2 linked regions of the Verminephrobacter eiseniae EF01-2 genome follow. The protein of the gene in region 2 interacts with the protein of the main gene of each other region in a pairwise test. Links are inferred from orthologs where the notes say so. Each region holds a gene or a part of one and is shown on either strand. Other genes may lie near its edges. The genes, in order: VEIS_RS13055 and ileS.

What was found.
Region 1: the proteins of ileS (region 2) and VEIS_RS13055 interact in binary tests that used the Escherichia coli proteins (3 or more experiments, as listed by UniProt). The link is inferred for Verminephrobacter eiseniae EF01-2 from one-to-one orthologs.

What each region holds. Positions count from the first base shown.
Region 1 is NC_008786.1:3,020,546-3,027,181, reverse strand. Bases 1-2,900 are described here. They hold VEIS_RS13055 (substrate-binding domain-containing protein), read right to left. Parts: upstream 1,994-2,900; coding sequence 1,007-1,993; downstream 1-1,006. Other genes in these bases: VEIS_RS13060 (galactitol-1-phosphate 5-dehydrogenase), read right to left, coding at 1-924. Also shown: VEIS_RS13045 (PDR/VanB family oxidoreductase), read left to right, coding at 3,120-4,106; VEIS_RS13040 (aromatic ring-hydroxylating dioxygenase subunit alpha), read left to right, coding at 4,127-5,440; VEIS_RS13035 (aromatic-ring-hydroxylating dioxygenase subunit beta), read left to right, coding at 5,440-5,937; VEIS_RS13030 (AMP-binding protein), read left to right, coding at 5,952-6,636. UniProt on the Escherichia coli protein: Part of the ABC transporter complex RbsABC involved in ribose import. Binds ribose. Also serves as the primary chemoreceptor for chemotaxis.
Region 2 is NC_008786.1:2,394,426-2,401,597, reverse strand. What follows is about bases 1,958-5,393. They hold ileS (isoleucine--tRNA ligase), read right to left. Parts: upstream 4,996-5,393; coding sequence 2,158-4,995; downstream 1,958-2,157. Other genes in these bases: VEIS_RS10300 (bifunctional riboflavin kinase/FAD synthetase), read right to left, coding at 5,079-5,393; lspA (signal peptidase II), read right to left, coding at 1,958-2,158. Also shown: VEIS_RS10320 (AtuA-related protein), read right to left, coding at 1-150; VEIS_RS10315 (acyclic terpene utilization AtuA family protein), read right to left, coding at 161-1,516; more of lspA, read right to left, coding at 1,655-1,957; more of VEIS_RS10300, read right to left, coding at 5,394-6,128; VEIS_RS10295 (HNH endonuclease), read left to right, coding at 6,294-6,851; VEIS_RS10290 (tetratricopeptide repeat protein), read right to left, coding at 7,076-7,172. UniProt on the Escherichia coli protein: Catalyzes the attachment of isoleucine to tRNA(Ile). As IleRS can inadvertently accommodate and process structurally similar amino acids such as valine, to avoid such errors it has two additional distinct tRNA(Ile)-dependent editing activities.

The sequences.
Region 1 (6,636 bases), 630 kb from region 2 along the record:
GCCGCTGGCCAGTTTGGCCAGCGACACCACCCACTCCTCGCCGGGGAAGGGCGTGCCGAAGGAGTTCCAGGCGCCGGCCAGGGTGACCTCCTGGCGCAGCAGGTGGCTGAAGGTGACGCTCTCCAGCACGATGTCGCCGGCGGGAATGCCGATGCACACCACGCTGCCACCGGGTGCCGCCATCCGGATGGCCTGGTTGATGGCCGTGGGGTGGCCCGCAGCTTCGATGATGAGGTGGCACCCGGGCAGGTCGTCCATCGGCTCGCTGCCCAGGCGCGTGTGCGTGGCGCCGGCCTCGCGGGCCAGCGCCAGCTTCCGGGGGTCGATGTCCACGCCGATGATGTCCTTGCCGCCCAGCAGCTTCATCCACTGGATGGCGAACAGGCCGATGGGGCCGCACCCGACCACGGCGCCGACGTGGCCGAGCGTGAAGCGCGCCTTCCAGATGGCGTGCAGTGCCACGGCGGCCGGGTCGGTCATGGCGGCAGCGGCGGGGTCCATGCCCTCGGGGCACGTGAGCAGGTTCGCGGCGGGCACGTTCACGTACTCGGCATAGGCACCATCGCGGCGGCTGCCGAAGTAGTCGTAGTCGGTGCAGCGCGACGGGAAGCCGCGCGCGCACTGGTCGCAGGTGCCGCACGGTAGCAGCGGCGGCACGGTGACGAGGTCACCGATGGCATGGCCCTGCACGCCTTCGCCGAGCGCCTCGACGTAGCCGGCGAATTCATGGCCGCAGATCAGCGGCATGACGTGGGCCCCCTTCTGGAGCATGCGCGGAATGTCGGAGCCGCACACGCCGCACACCGCCACCTTGACCAGCGCGTGGCCGGCCCGCACTTGCGGCTTGGGTTTGTCTTCCAGACGAATGTCGCCCGGCTTGTGCATCACGGCAGCGCGCATGGTGGTGGGATGGCTGGAGTTCATGGAATGTGCGGACGATGGATGAAGGCAGGCCCCCTGCCTGCCCGGCAAGGAGGGAGAAAAACAGGGAGAAAACAGGCCGGCTTTACTTGAAGACCGCAGGCCGGTACTCGGCAAACAGACCGGTGCGCTTGAACTCGCCCACGTTGGCTTTGGTCACGGCCTTGGTGCCGGCGTCCACGAAGGCGGGCACCTTCTTGCCGGCCTTGATCGCGCGCGCGGTCTGCACCGTCATGTCGCCCAGGTAGCGCGGGTCGTTCAGCGCGGTGGCCACGTACTGGTCGCCGCCGGCCATGCTGGCCAGGGCTTCGGAGAGGCCGTCCACGCCGGCCACGAACACGTCTTTCTTGCCGGCCTCGGCGAGCACCTTGAGTGCGCCCATGGCCATGTCGTCGTTGTGCGCGTAGACCACCTTCACATCGGGGTGGGCCTGCAGCAGGTCCTGCATGGCGGTCACTGCGTTGGCGCGCGTGTACTCGGCATAGGGACCGGCCACGATCTTGAAGCCCGAACCCTTGAGCGCGTCGTGGAAACCGTCGCGCCGCGCCGCCATCACGGTGCCACCGGCGTCGCCCTGGATCTCGATGACCTTGCCCCGGGTCGTGCCCTTCTTCTTGAGCTCGGCCAGCACGGCATCGCCCACGGCCTTGCCCATCTTCACGTTGTCGCGGCCCAGGTGCGCCGTCACGCCGCCACCGTTGATGCTGCGGTCGACGGTGATGACCGGCACGCCGTTCTTTTGCGCCGCGGCAATGGCCGGCTTGACGGCGTCGGGATTGACCGGATTGATGATCAGCACGTCGACCTTGCGGGTCAGCAGGTCCTGGATGTCGTTGTTCTGCTTGTTGACGTCGCCATTGGCATCCAGAAAGATCAGTTCGTCGCCGCCGGCCTTGGCGGCCGCCTCTGCGCCCTCCTTGAGCTGCACGTAGAACGGGGACTGCAAGGTCACCTGGCTGAAGCCGATTTTCAGACCCGCCGCATGGGCCACGGGGGTCAGCACGGCGACACCGGCTGCAACGACGGCCGCGCCGAAAAGAGCGCGCAAAGCGGGGGCAATTCGATTTCTCATGATGTCTCCAATGGACTGCGTTTGATTCTGTTCAGATGAACACCTGGCACTCATCTGCAGAAAATTATGAAACACCCAAAGGAACTTCGAGTGAGGAAATCAATTCTTCGAGGGAATTTCCTTAGGGCGCGAAATTTGCGTATTCGCTCAAATGAGCAGAATCAAAAATAATTGCAGATTCGAATAGGGTCGATCGTCGATTGGACGCGCTGCGCGAGCTTCCTGGCGCGTCTTTCGGGAGGTCTGGCGCTTCGCGATGCTGTCGGGCGCTGCGTGCTGAAGGCCGAGAAGGTTCCCGGCGACGACACGTCGATCCGTGCACGCATTGGCTCATCAGATCTGATCAGATCTGGCCTGAATACGGGTTCTGGTGCACGGCCGGCATCGGCTGGATCACCGGCCACACCTGCGTCGCTTGCGGCCCGCTCGCGGCCGGCGCCACGCGCAGGGCACTGCGCGGGCTGCGCCCTCATGTGCACGCGCGGCCAAACGCAGATCGCAGCCCCCTGCCGAGCGCTCAGGCAGCCGCCTGCCCGCTGAAAGCCCGCGCTTGCCACGAACGCGGGCTTTTTCATTACGGGTTTCCGAGCAGGCCGCTGGCGTCGAATTTGATTGACACCTCAATAGATGAAAAGTAATGTAATGGCAGCGTTGGCTGCATTGCCTCTCCGGGGCCGTTGTGTGGCCGCTAGTTCATCGACAACTGCTTTTTGACCTGCGACATGAAAATTGCGATTTTCGGGGGTGGTCACGGCGTCTGCGCGGCGGCGAGGCTGTCTGACGCCGACCACGAAGCACGCCTTTGGCACCGTTGGCACCGTTGGCGCCGCGACGCCGCAGCGCCCGCGCCCGCCGTGCGCGCCGGCACATTCACCAGCGCCACCCTGAAGGACGCCGAACCGGGCGCCATTGCCGCACCAGCCACCGCCTGGCACGCCATCGCGCGCGCGATGGCGCCGCGTCGCATCGGCGGCCAGGTCGCCCCGTCGTATTCCTGCCGTCGGACATCCGGCCGCACCGGGCCTTCGCTTGGCCAGCAACGCCAAGCCAGGCCGGCGCAGAGGGCCTGCCGCTGTGCGCCGCGCTTGCGCTGCGCGCAGCGGCCCAAAGAGACAACGGACGCACGATGACCGCCGCCACGCTTTTGCTGCGCGTCGCCCAAGCGCGCCAACTCAACCCGCTGATCCGCATGTTGCGCCTGTGCGCCGAGGACGGCGGCGCATTGCCCGGCTTCGCCGCCGGTGCGCATATCCGCGTGCAGGTGTCGCTGCCCGACGGCAAGACCGACTGGCGCCACTACTCGCTGATCGACTTTGCGACCACGCACAACGCCACCAGCGCGCCGGACCAATACCTGATCGCCGTGCGCAACGAGCCCGGGGGCCGTGGCGGCTCGCGCTTCATGCACCAGCGGTTGAAGGAAGGCGACACCATCGCCATCGAGGCGCCGAAAAACGAGTTTCCGCTGCACACCGGCCCGGGCGGCTCGGTGCTGGTGGCCGGCGGCATCGGCGTCACGCCGCTTGCCACCATGGCCGCCCGCCGCCGCGCCGAAGGCGCTGCCGTGCGCATGCACTACGCCGGCCGCAGCCGCGACCTGATGGCCTTCCTGCCCGAGTTGCAAAACCTGCTCGGCGATGACCTGCGCGTGCACGCCGACGCCGAGGCCGGCGCGCCGCTCGACATCGACGCGCTGCTCGACGGCGTGCCCGTCGGCGACCACCTCTACGTCTGCGGCCCCGGGGCCATGCTCGACGCGATGCTCGGGCGCACCCGGGCGCGCGGGTGGGAGCCTGGCCGTGTGCACTGGGAGATTTTTGCCGCGCCCGCCGCAGCAGAAGGCGACCAGCCCTTCGAGGTGGAACTGGCCCGGTCGGGCCAGCGCTTTACCGTGCCGGCCGGCCAAAGCATACTCGACTGCCTGATCGAGAACGGCTGCGACCCCATGTTCGACTGCAAGCGCGGCGCATGCGGCGTGTGCGCGGTGCCGGTGCTCGAAGGCGGGATCGACCACCGCGACCATGTGCTCAGCGCCCGCGAGAAGGCGCAGGGCAGCGTCATGCAGATTTGCATCTCCCGCGCCAAGGGCGCACGCCTGGTGCTCGACATCTGAACCAAGGAGCCACGCGAGCCATGACCTCGTACCGAGACAACCCCGATGCGATTCGCGCGCTGGTGCAAAGCGACCGCGTGCACCGCGACCTGTACATCAGCCAGGAACTGTTCGAGCTGGAGCAGCAGCATTTCTTCGCCAACACCTGGAACTACGTTGGCCACGAAAGCCAGTTGCCGAAAGCGGGCGACTGGATCAGCAACGAAATCGCGGGCCAGCCGCTGATCGTGGTGCGCCATACCGACGGCAGCGTGCGCGTGCTGATGAACCGCTGCGCCCACAAGGGGTCGCGGCTCGTGAACGGGCCTTGCGGCAACACCGGCAAGTTCTTTCGCTGCCCGTACCACGCCTGGACCTTCAAGACCGACGGCGCGCCGCTGGCGATTCCGCTGAAGACGGGCTACGAGCACACCCGGCTGCACGAGTGCGCATCGGGCAAGGGCCTGGCCAGCGTAGGGCATGTGCGCAGCCACCGCGGCTTCATCTTCGTGAAGATCAGCGACGCAGGCCCCGGCTTCGACGAGTATTTCGGCGCTTCGCTGAGCTCCATCGACAACATGGTCGACCGTTCGCCCGAAGGTGAACTGGAAATCGCCGGCGGCTGCCTGCGCTTCATGCACCAGTGCAACTGGAAGATGTTCGTCGAGAACCTGAACGACACCATGCACCCGATGGTCGCGCATGAATCCTCGGCGGGCACCGCCAAACGCATGTGGGCCGACAAGCCTGAAGACGAGCCCAAGCCGATGGCGATCGAGCAGTTCGTTCCCTTCATGTCGGACTACAAGTTCTTCGAGGACATGGGCATCCGCACCTACGACAACGGCCACAGCTTCACCGGCGTGCACTTCAGCATCCACAGCAAATACAAGGCGATTGCCGCCTACGACGACGCGATGCAGGCGCGCTACGGCGCGCAGAAGACGGCGCAGATCCTCGGCATGGCCCGGCACAACACCGTGTACTACCCGAACCTGACGATCAAGGGCGCGATCCAGGCGATCCGCGTCGTCAAACCGATCGCGGTCGACAAGACGCTGATCGAAAGCTGGACCCTGCGCCTGAAAGGCGCGCCGCCCGAGTTGTTGCAGCGAACCAGCATGTACAGCCGGCTCATCAACTCGCCGTTCTCCGTGGTCGGGCACGATGACCTGCAAGCCTATCGCGGCATGCAGGCCGGGCTGCACGCGAGCGGCAACGAATGGGTCAGCCTGCACCGCAATTACGAGCCTGGCGAATGGACGGGCGGCGAGGTCACGACCGGCGGCACGAACGAGTTGCCGATGCGCAACCAGTACCGCAGTTGGGTGCTGCGCATGACGGAGACGATGTGATGGCCGCCAGCACAGCCAGCACAGTCACCCGGCAAGACCTGATCGACTTCGTCGTGCACGAGGCCCGCCTGCTCGACACGCGCCGCTACGAAGAATGGAACGCGCTCTTCACCGACGACGCTTTCTACTGGGTGCCTTTGGCGCCCGACCAGGAAGACGGCCTGAACCACACCTCGCACATGTACGAGGACAAACTGCTGCGCGACCTGCGCATCGAGCGCCTGAAAAGCCCGCGCGCCTTCTCGCAGCAGCCGCCGAGCCGCTGCCACCATCTGCTGCAGGTGCCGGTGGTCGAGCAGTTCGACGCCCAGGCCAATCGCTTCGTGCTGCGCACCGAATTCCACTACACCGAGTCGCAGGGCGACGAGTTGCAGTTCTACGTGGGCAGTTTCCTGCATTACCTGACGGTGCAGGGCGGCGCGCTGCGCATGACGCTCAAGCGCGTGAACCTGCTCAACTGCGACGCGGCCCTGCCGGCCGTGCAGCTGTTCATCTGAAGACCAAAGACACGATGCCGCACGCCAGCGTCCACGACGTTTTCCAGGCCAGCGCAGCGCGCACGCCACGGGCCGAGTTCCTGTTCACCGAGCCGGTGACGGCGGCAGCCTACGGCATCGCCGCAGGAGCCATGCGCTGGGGCGACGCTGCCGCGCAGATCGGGCACCTGCGCGCAGCCTATGCACAGGCCGGCTACGGCCACGGCCACCGCGTCGGCTTGCTGCTGGAAAACAGGCCCGCCTTCATCCTGCACTGGCTGGCCCTGAATGCGCTGGGCGTGAGCGTGGTGCCGATCAACGCCGATCTGCGTTCGGCCGAACTGGCCTATCTGATCGGCCACAGCGAAATCGGCCTGGCCGTGACGCTGCCGGGGCGCGCCGCCGACCTGCGCGCGGCAGCCGGGCAGGCGCGCGTGGCGCTCGCGACGATGGGGCCCGACGCTGCCGTGCCGCCGGCGCAGACGCCCGCGCCACGCACCCATGAGCCTGTGGGCGCCGACACCGAATGCGGCCTGCTCTACACCTCGGGCACCACGGGCCGGCCCAAGGGCTGCATCCTGAGCAACGCCTACTTCCTGCGCACCGGCCAGTGGTATGCCGGGCTGGACGGCCTGTGCCGCATCCGCCCCGATGCCGAGCGTGTCATCACACCGCTGCCGCTGACCCATATGAACGCGCTGGCCTTCTCCACCATGGTGG
Region 2 (7,172 bases):
TCCCTGGTAGAAAGCCTTGAAGCGTTCGGCGGTCAATTGCGCCTTCAACAGCGGGTAGAACTCCGGTTCGTAGGCGAAGACCGCGATGTTGGCGATATCGCCTTTGTCGCCCGAGCGGGCATGCGCCAGATGCTGCAGTTGGACTTTCATCGTGACCTCTTCAGCTTTCGAAGTAGCAGATATGGGCTGGCACCGCCTCGCGCGGCACCAGCGCCGACCACAGACCTATCACCTCGCGCCAGCGCTCCTGGTGCGGCACGCGCTTGCCCGTGTGCGCAATACCCGACACCGCCATGCCATCGACCTCGCGGCCCACTTTGGCGGCCTCTGCGCGGGTCTTGGTGCGGGCCGCCACGCGCACCGCGACCTCGTAAGGCTCGACGGCATCAGCGGGTGTGGCCGCGCCGTGGATCGCATTCAGACCGAGGAAGTCGATACGGAGCTCCTCGGCCTGCAGTTGCACGATCCTGAAGCGCTCCTGGAGGATCTTCCTGGCCCATTGGGCGCGGCGCAGCGCGCCGGGGCCGGCATAAAAGAACATGTCCTCGCCGATGAAGCCCTCGGCACAGCCTATGGTCACCTTCAGCGTTGGCGTGCGCGGCTTGCCGGTGAGCCCGGTCACGCGCACGCGGTCGGGGCCGATCTGCTCGAGCCGGGCCTGCGTGAAATCGACCACCACATCCGGTGTCAGGTAGTTGGCCGGGTCATGCACCTCGTACAGCATCTGCTCCTTGACCGTCTGTAGCGTGACGCCGCCGCCACTGCCCGCGACCTTGGTGATCACCGCCGTGCCATCGGATTGCACCTCGGCAATCGGGAAGGCGAAGTTCCAGGGTTCGGGCAGTTCCTTGAAGCCGGGGTCGCAGAAGTAGCCACCGGTCACCTGGGCGCCGCATTCCAGCAGATGGCCGATGGCGCTGCCGGCGCCAACGCGCTCGTGGTCCAGCGGATCCCAGCCGAACCCATGCATCATCGGCGCCAGGAAGATCGACGGGTCGGCAACGCGGCCGGTGACCACGATCTGCGCGCCTGCGCGCAAGGCGGCGACGATAGGCTCGGCGCCCAGGTAGACCTCGGCACTGATCAGATCGGGCGCGAGCGAGCGCACGGGCGCGCCGTTTTCCAGCACGCGGTCGGCCAGTTCCAGCACGCGATCGGTGATCAGGCTGCCGCAGACCGCCGCCACCCTCACCCCATGCTGGCCTGCATCGCGCAGCAGTTGCACGATGCGCTCGGCGGCGCCGGTCGGATTGATCCAGCCCTGGTTGGAGATGATGCGCGTGCCATGGCGCATACAGGCGGGCAGCACTGCGCGCATGCGCTCGTCGAGGTAGGTGTCATAGCCGGCAAAACTGCTGTCGCGCCGCAGCCGCACCTGCGCGGCCGATACCGTGGCTTCGGCCATCGTCTCGAAACACAGATAGTCGAGCGCGCCGTGTTCGGCATTCAGCGCAGCCGGCTCGACCCGGTCGCCCCACCAAGCGGCGCCGGAGCCGATACGCAAGGTCTGGTTCATTTCCCTGTCTCCTTTCATCGCCGTTGTATTGCTTGCCGGGTCCACCGGGGCGACGACCCTGCCGGCTCAGGGAGGGTCGTCCCCACCACCCCACCACCCCACCACCCCACCATCCATCCAACCACTGCCCGCAGCAGATCAGCGCTGGCCCCGCACCCTCAGCAACTCATCCAGGACAAGGCAGGCGGCCCCCATGGTGATGGCGGCGTCGGCGAGGTTGAAGGAGGGGAAATACCAGCCGGCGTAGTGCCATTGCAGAAAATCGACCACGTAGCCGCGCATGAGCCGGTCGATCACGTTTCCGACGGCGCCGCCGAGGATGCTCGACAGCGCGAGGCTGAACAGCTTTTGTCCCGGATGGGCGTGCAGTTGCCACAGGATGAAGATCGCGGCGGCAACGCCGATGCCGGTGAACAGCCAGCGCTGCCAGCCGCCTGCGTTCGACAGGAACGAGAACGCGGCCCCGGTGTTGTGCGCCCGCACGATGTTGAAGAAGCCGGTGACGGTGCTGGCGTCGCCCAGTTGGTAGTTGCCCAGGATCAGCGCCTTGGTGGTCTGGTCGGCGATCAGGATGAGCAGCGCCCAGATCAGCCAAGGCCGCATGCTTGCGCCGCTACGCCCGGCCAGCGATGTGCGCGGCATCAGGCATGCTCCCGATGCTCGCCGGAGCCGTACAGGTTGCTGATGCAGCGGCCGCAGAGCCTGGGGTGGGCGCTGTCTTGGCCGATGTCGCTGCGGTAATGCCAGCAGCGTGCGCATTTGCTGTCTGTGCTGGGCCGGACGCTGATCTGCAAATCGTCTCCGGCGAGCAGTTCGACGGCGGATGTGATGAATACGAACTGGAGGTCTGCGCCCAGGCTGGCCAGCAGCGCGTGGTCTTCGGGTGCTGCGCTCAGTCTGAGCCTGGCTTGCAGCGATGAGCCGACCTGGCCGTTGGCGCGCAGGACTTCGATTTCCTTGTTCACTGCATCGCGGATCTGGCGGATGCGCGCCCATTTGGCCAGCAGCCCTGCATCGGCTGCGGCGATGGTGCCGTAGGTTTCCAGGAAGATGGAGTCGGAGCCGCCGAACAGTTTCCAGGCTTCTTCGGCCGTGAAGGACAGGAATGGCGCCATCCAGCGCAGCATGGCGTGTGTGATCCGGTGCAGCGCGGTCTGGGCGCTGCGGCGCGCCAGGCTCTTGGGCGCCGTGGTGTACAGGCGGTCCTTGAGCGCGTCGAGATAAAAGCCGCCCAGGTCTTCCGAGCAATACAGTTGCAGTTTGGCGACCACGGGGTGGAATTCGTAGATTTCGTAGTGCGCCAGCACCTCGGCCTGGAGTTCGGCGGCGCGGGTGAGCGCGTAGCGGTCGATCTCCAGCATCTGCCCGAACGGCACGCTGTCTTGGGCCGGCTCGAAGTCGCTGACGTTGGCGAGCAAAAAGCGCAGCGTGTTGCGGATTCGGCGGTAGGCGTCGACCACGCGCGCGAGGATTTTCTCGTCGCCCGCGATGTCGCCCGAGTAGTCGCTGGCGGCCACCCACAGGCGGATGATTTCTGCGCCCAGCCGCTGGTTGATCTCCTGCGGCTCGATGCCGTTGCCCAGCGATTTGCTCATCTTGCGGCCTTGGCTGTCGACGGTGAATCCGTGCGTGAGCAGACCGCGGTAAGGCGCGCGGCCTTGCAGGGCGCTGGCCAGCAGCAGCGAGCTGTGGAACCAGCCACGGTGTTGGTCATGGCCTTCCAGGTACAGGTCGGCCTCCGGGCCGCTGTCGTGGCGCACATCCGGGTGCGTGCCGCGCAGCACATGGCTGAAGGACGAGCCCGAGTCGAACCACACTTCGAGGATGTCGGTGCTCTTGGTGTAGTGCTGCGCGTCCTCGGCGCCCAGGATGTCTTGCGCCGTCACGCGGCTCCAGGCTTCGATGCCGCCTTGCTCGACGATGCTGGCGGCCTGGTCCAGGATTTCCATCGTGCGCGGGTGCAGTTCGCCCGAGTCCTGGTGCAGAAAGAACGGGATCGGCACGCCCCAACTGCGCTGGCGCGAGATGCACCAGTCGGGCCGGCTGGCAATCATGTCGTGCAGCCGGGCTTTGCCGTTTTCGGGGTAGAAGCGGGTGTGCTCTATGGCCTGGAGCGCGATCTGGCGCAGTGTCTTGTCGGCCTTGTCCTTGGTGAACACGCCCTCGCCTTCGTCCATGCGCACAAACCATTGCGCTGCGGCGCGGTAGATCACGGGCGTCTTGTGGCGCCAGCAATGCGGGTAGCTGTGGCTGATGTCGCAGGTGGCCAGCAGGCGGCCGGCGCCGCGCAGCGCCTCGATGATCAGCGGCACGGCCTGCCAGATCGGCTGGCCGCCGAACAGCGGGAACTCGGCTGCGTAGCTGCCGTTGCCCTGCACGGGGTTCAGGATGTCGGCGAGCGCCATGCCCTGCGCGCGGCAGGAGTGGAAGTCTTCCAGGCCATAGGCCGGCGCACAGTGCACGATGCCGGTGCCGTCGTCGGCCGTGGCGTAGTCCGCCAGGTACACCGGTGCCAGGCGCCGGTAGCCCGCGTCCACGTCATGCAGCGGGTGCTCGAATGGCAGGCCGGCGAGGTTTTTGCCCAGGGTGGTGGCGATCACGCTGCCGGCCAGGCCATAGCGTTCGAGGCACCCGGCCACCAGCGACTCGGCCACGAGCAAGATGCGTTCGCCGGCATCGACCAGCGCGTAGCTGATCGCGGGGTTCAGGTTCAGCGCCTGGTTGGCGGGGATGGTCCAGGCGGTGGTGGTCCAGACGAGCGCGAAGGCATCCTTGGCCAAAGCCGGCAGGCCGAACGCCGCCGCCAGCCTGGCGCTCTCGTGCGCCTTGAAGGCCACGTCGAGCGTGCTGCTGTGCTTGTCGGCATATTCGATCTCGAATTCGGCCAGCGAACTGCCACAGTCGAAGCACCAGTGCACGGGCTTGAGGCCCCGGTACAAGAAGCCGCGCTCGATCACGCGCTTGAAGGCGCGGATCTCGCCGGCTTCGTTGGCGTAGTTCATGGTCTTGTAGGGGTTGTCCCATGCGCCGAGCACGCCCAGGCGCTGAAAGTCGGCCATTTGCTGCGCGATCTGCACGGTGGCGTAGGCGCGGCTCTTGGTCTGCATGTCGTCGCGCGAGAGCTGGCGGCCGTGCATTTTTTCGATGGCGTTTTCGATCGGCAGGCCATGGCAGTCCCAGCCGGGCACATAGAGCGCGTCGAAGCCTTCGAGCTGGCGCGCTTTGGTGATCATGTCTTTCAGGATTTTGTTGACCGCGTGGCCCATGTGGATCTGGCCGTTGGCGTAGGGCGGGCCGTCGTGCAAGATGAACTTGGGTGCGCCCCGGCGGGCGTCGCGCAGGCGCTGGTAGATGCCTTTTTCGTTCCACTCCTCGACCCAGCCCGGCTCGCGCCGGGGCAGATCGCCGCGCATCGGGAAAGGGGTGTCGGGCAGGTTCAGGGTGCTGCGGTAGTCGGTGGCGCTGGCGTTGTCAGACATGGGAAGGACCTTGGAAACGGGGCAATCCGGGCGCGCGCCCGGAACGGAGTACGCATTCGGGGCGCGGTGGCTGGGCCACCGCCTCAAATTCGGTCGCGCGCGGCTGGGCGCCGGGTGGCGGTGTGTGCCGGGGCCTGGCCCGCCGCAAACCAGGCGCGTGCATCGGCGCAGTCTTTGGCAATGCCCGCCGTCAAGGCATCGAGGCCGTCGTACTTCAATTCGTCGTGCAGTTTGTGCAGTAGTTCCACGCGCACGATTTTACCGTAGGCCCCTTCCAGCCCGAGGTCGGCGGGCCATTGCAGGCAATGGGTTTCCAGCAGCACGCGACCGCCGTTCACGTCCTGCGGGTCCAGCGATGGGCGCACGCCCAGGTTGGCCACTCCCGGCAGGGGGGCGCCACCGAGCCCGTGCACCAGCACCGCAAAAATGCCGCTGGCAGCGGGCTTCCAGTGGGAAAAGCGCAGGTTCAGGGTGCGAAAGCCGTTGCCGGCACCGGCTCGGGCGGCGCCCAGTTCGCGCCCGAGCTTGCGGCCATGCACCACATGGCCGGAGATGGCGTAAGGGCGCCCGAGCAGGCGCGCTGCCGCTGGCATGTCGCCCTGGGCCAGGGCCTGCCGCACGGCGGAACTCGATACGCGCAGGCCATGCACCTCGTAGCTGTTCATGCGCGCCACGTCAAAGCCCCGGGCCTGTCCGGCGGCGTCGAGCATGGCGTAGTCGCCGGCGCGTTGGCGGCCAAAGCGGAAGTCGTCGCCCACCAGGACATAGCGGACGCCCAGACCGCGCACCAGCACTTCTTCGATGAAGTCCTCGGGTGATTGCGCGGCCAGCGCTGCGTCAAAAGGCAGCACCACGGTCTGCTGCACGCCGCAGCGCTCGAGCTCGGTGAGTTTGTCGCGCAGGGCGCCGATGCGGGCCGGGGCCAGTTCGGGCTTGTGCCGGACGCCGGCAAAGTAGTCGCGGGGGTGGGGCTCGAACGTGAGCACGCAACTGTCCACCCCCCGGTGCGCAGCCTCGTTGTTCAGCAGGGCCAGCATGGCCTGGTGGCCCCGGTGCACGCCATCGAAGTTGCCTATGGTCAGCGCACAGGCGCCAGCGATGCCCGGGTGGTGGAATCCACGGAAGATTTTCATCGGTTTGTTATCTTTTTGATAGCAGAATGCGAAGGTGCATCAAGCGCAGACGCCAGTTTGTAATGAAAACGGAGTATATTGCGACCCACGCACGGTCGGCGCAGGCCGTGCGCGCAACACCCGCCGTTCCAAACCCTTGCATCCCTGCGCTCCAGGAGGCGTGTTTTGAAGGTCTTGAAGCTGTCCTCCCAGGGACTGCCCCAATCGTGGATTTCGCTCGAGCAGGCGGTGATTCATTACGCCGCTGACGAGGTGCGCTGGGAATCGGGCGGCCAGATCGCCCGGTTCCGCGGCGGCCACAACGCCATCACGGGCGCGCAATCGGTGATCGCCATCAACAGCATCATCGGCACCAAGGGCGTGCCCGGCATCAACCCGTTCGACCTGAAGCCGGGCCTGACCAACGGCAAGCTCTTTGCCCGCGACCGCAATGTCTGCGCCTATTGCGGCGGACATTTCGATGAACAAGACCTGACGCGCGAACATATCGTGCCCTTTGCCCGCAACGGGCAGGACCACTGGATGAACGTGGTCACCGCCTGCCGCCCCTGCAACCACCGCAAGGGGCCGCGCACACCCGAGCAGGCGCGGATGCCGTTGCTGTACGCGCCTTACGTGCCCAGCCTGTGGGAGGATTTCATCCTGCGCAACCGGCGCATCCTGGCCGATCAGATGGAGTTCCTGATGGCCCATGTGCCCAAATCATCGCGCTTGCTGGCCTGAGGCCAAGCTCGGTCATGCTGTTTGGCGATCGCGTCAAAGGGGGCACTTGGCGGGACGCGCATTGCCGGCCCGCCCGCTCACGACGACAGCTTGCGCCAGACCATTCTGGCTGCGGCCTTGCGTGCCGGCATCGACGCAGCCTGAAGGCTCTGAACCTGCGCCACCCCTCGGCGCCCGCTGGCTTGGGCTGACTGCCTGCGGCCCATCGAGGGGTGGCCCGCCGATCACGCCGGTTTATGCGCCGTCACCACGAAGCCTGCCACCGGCTGGTGGTTCTCGTAGCGCAGCACGCTGTCTTCGATCTCCACCGCATCAAAGCCT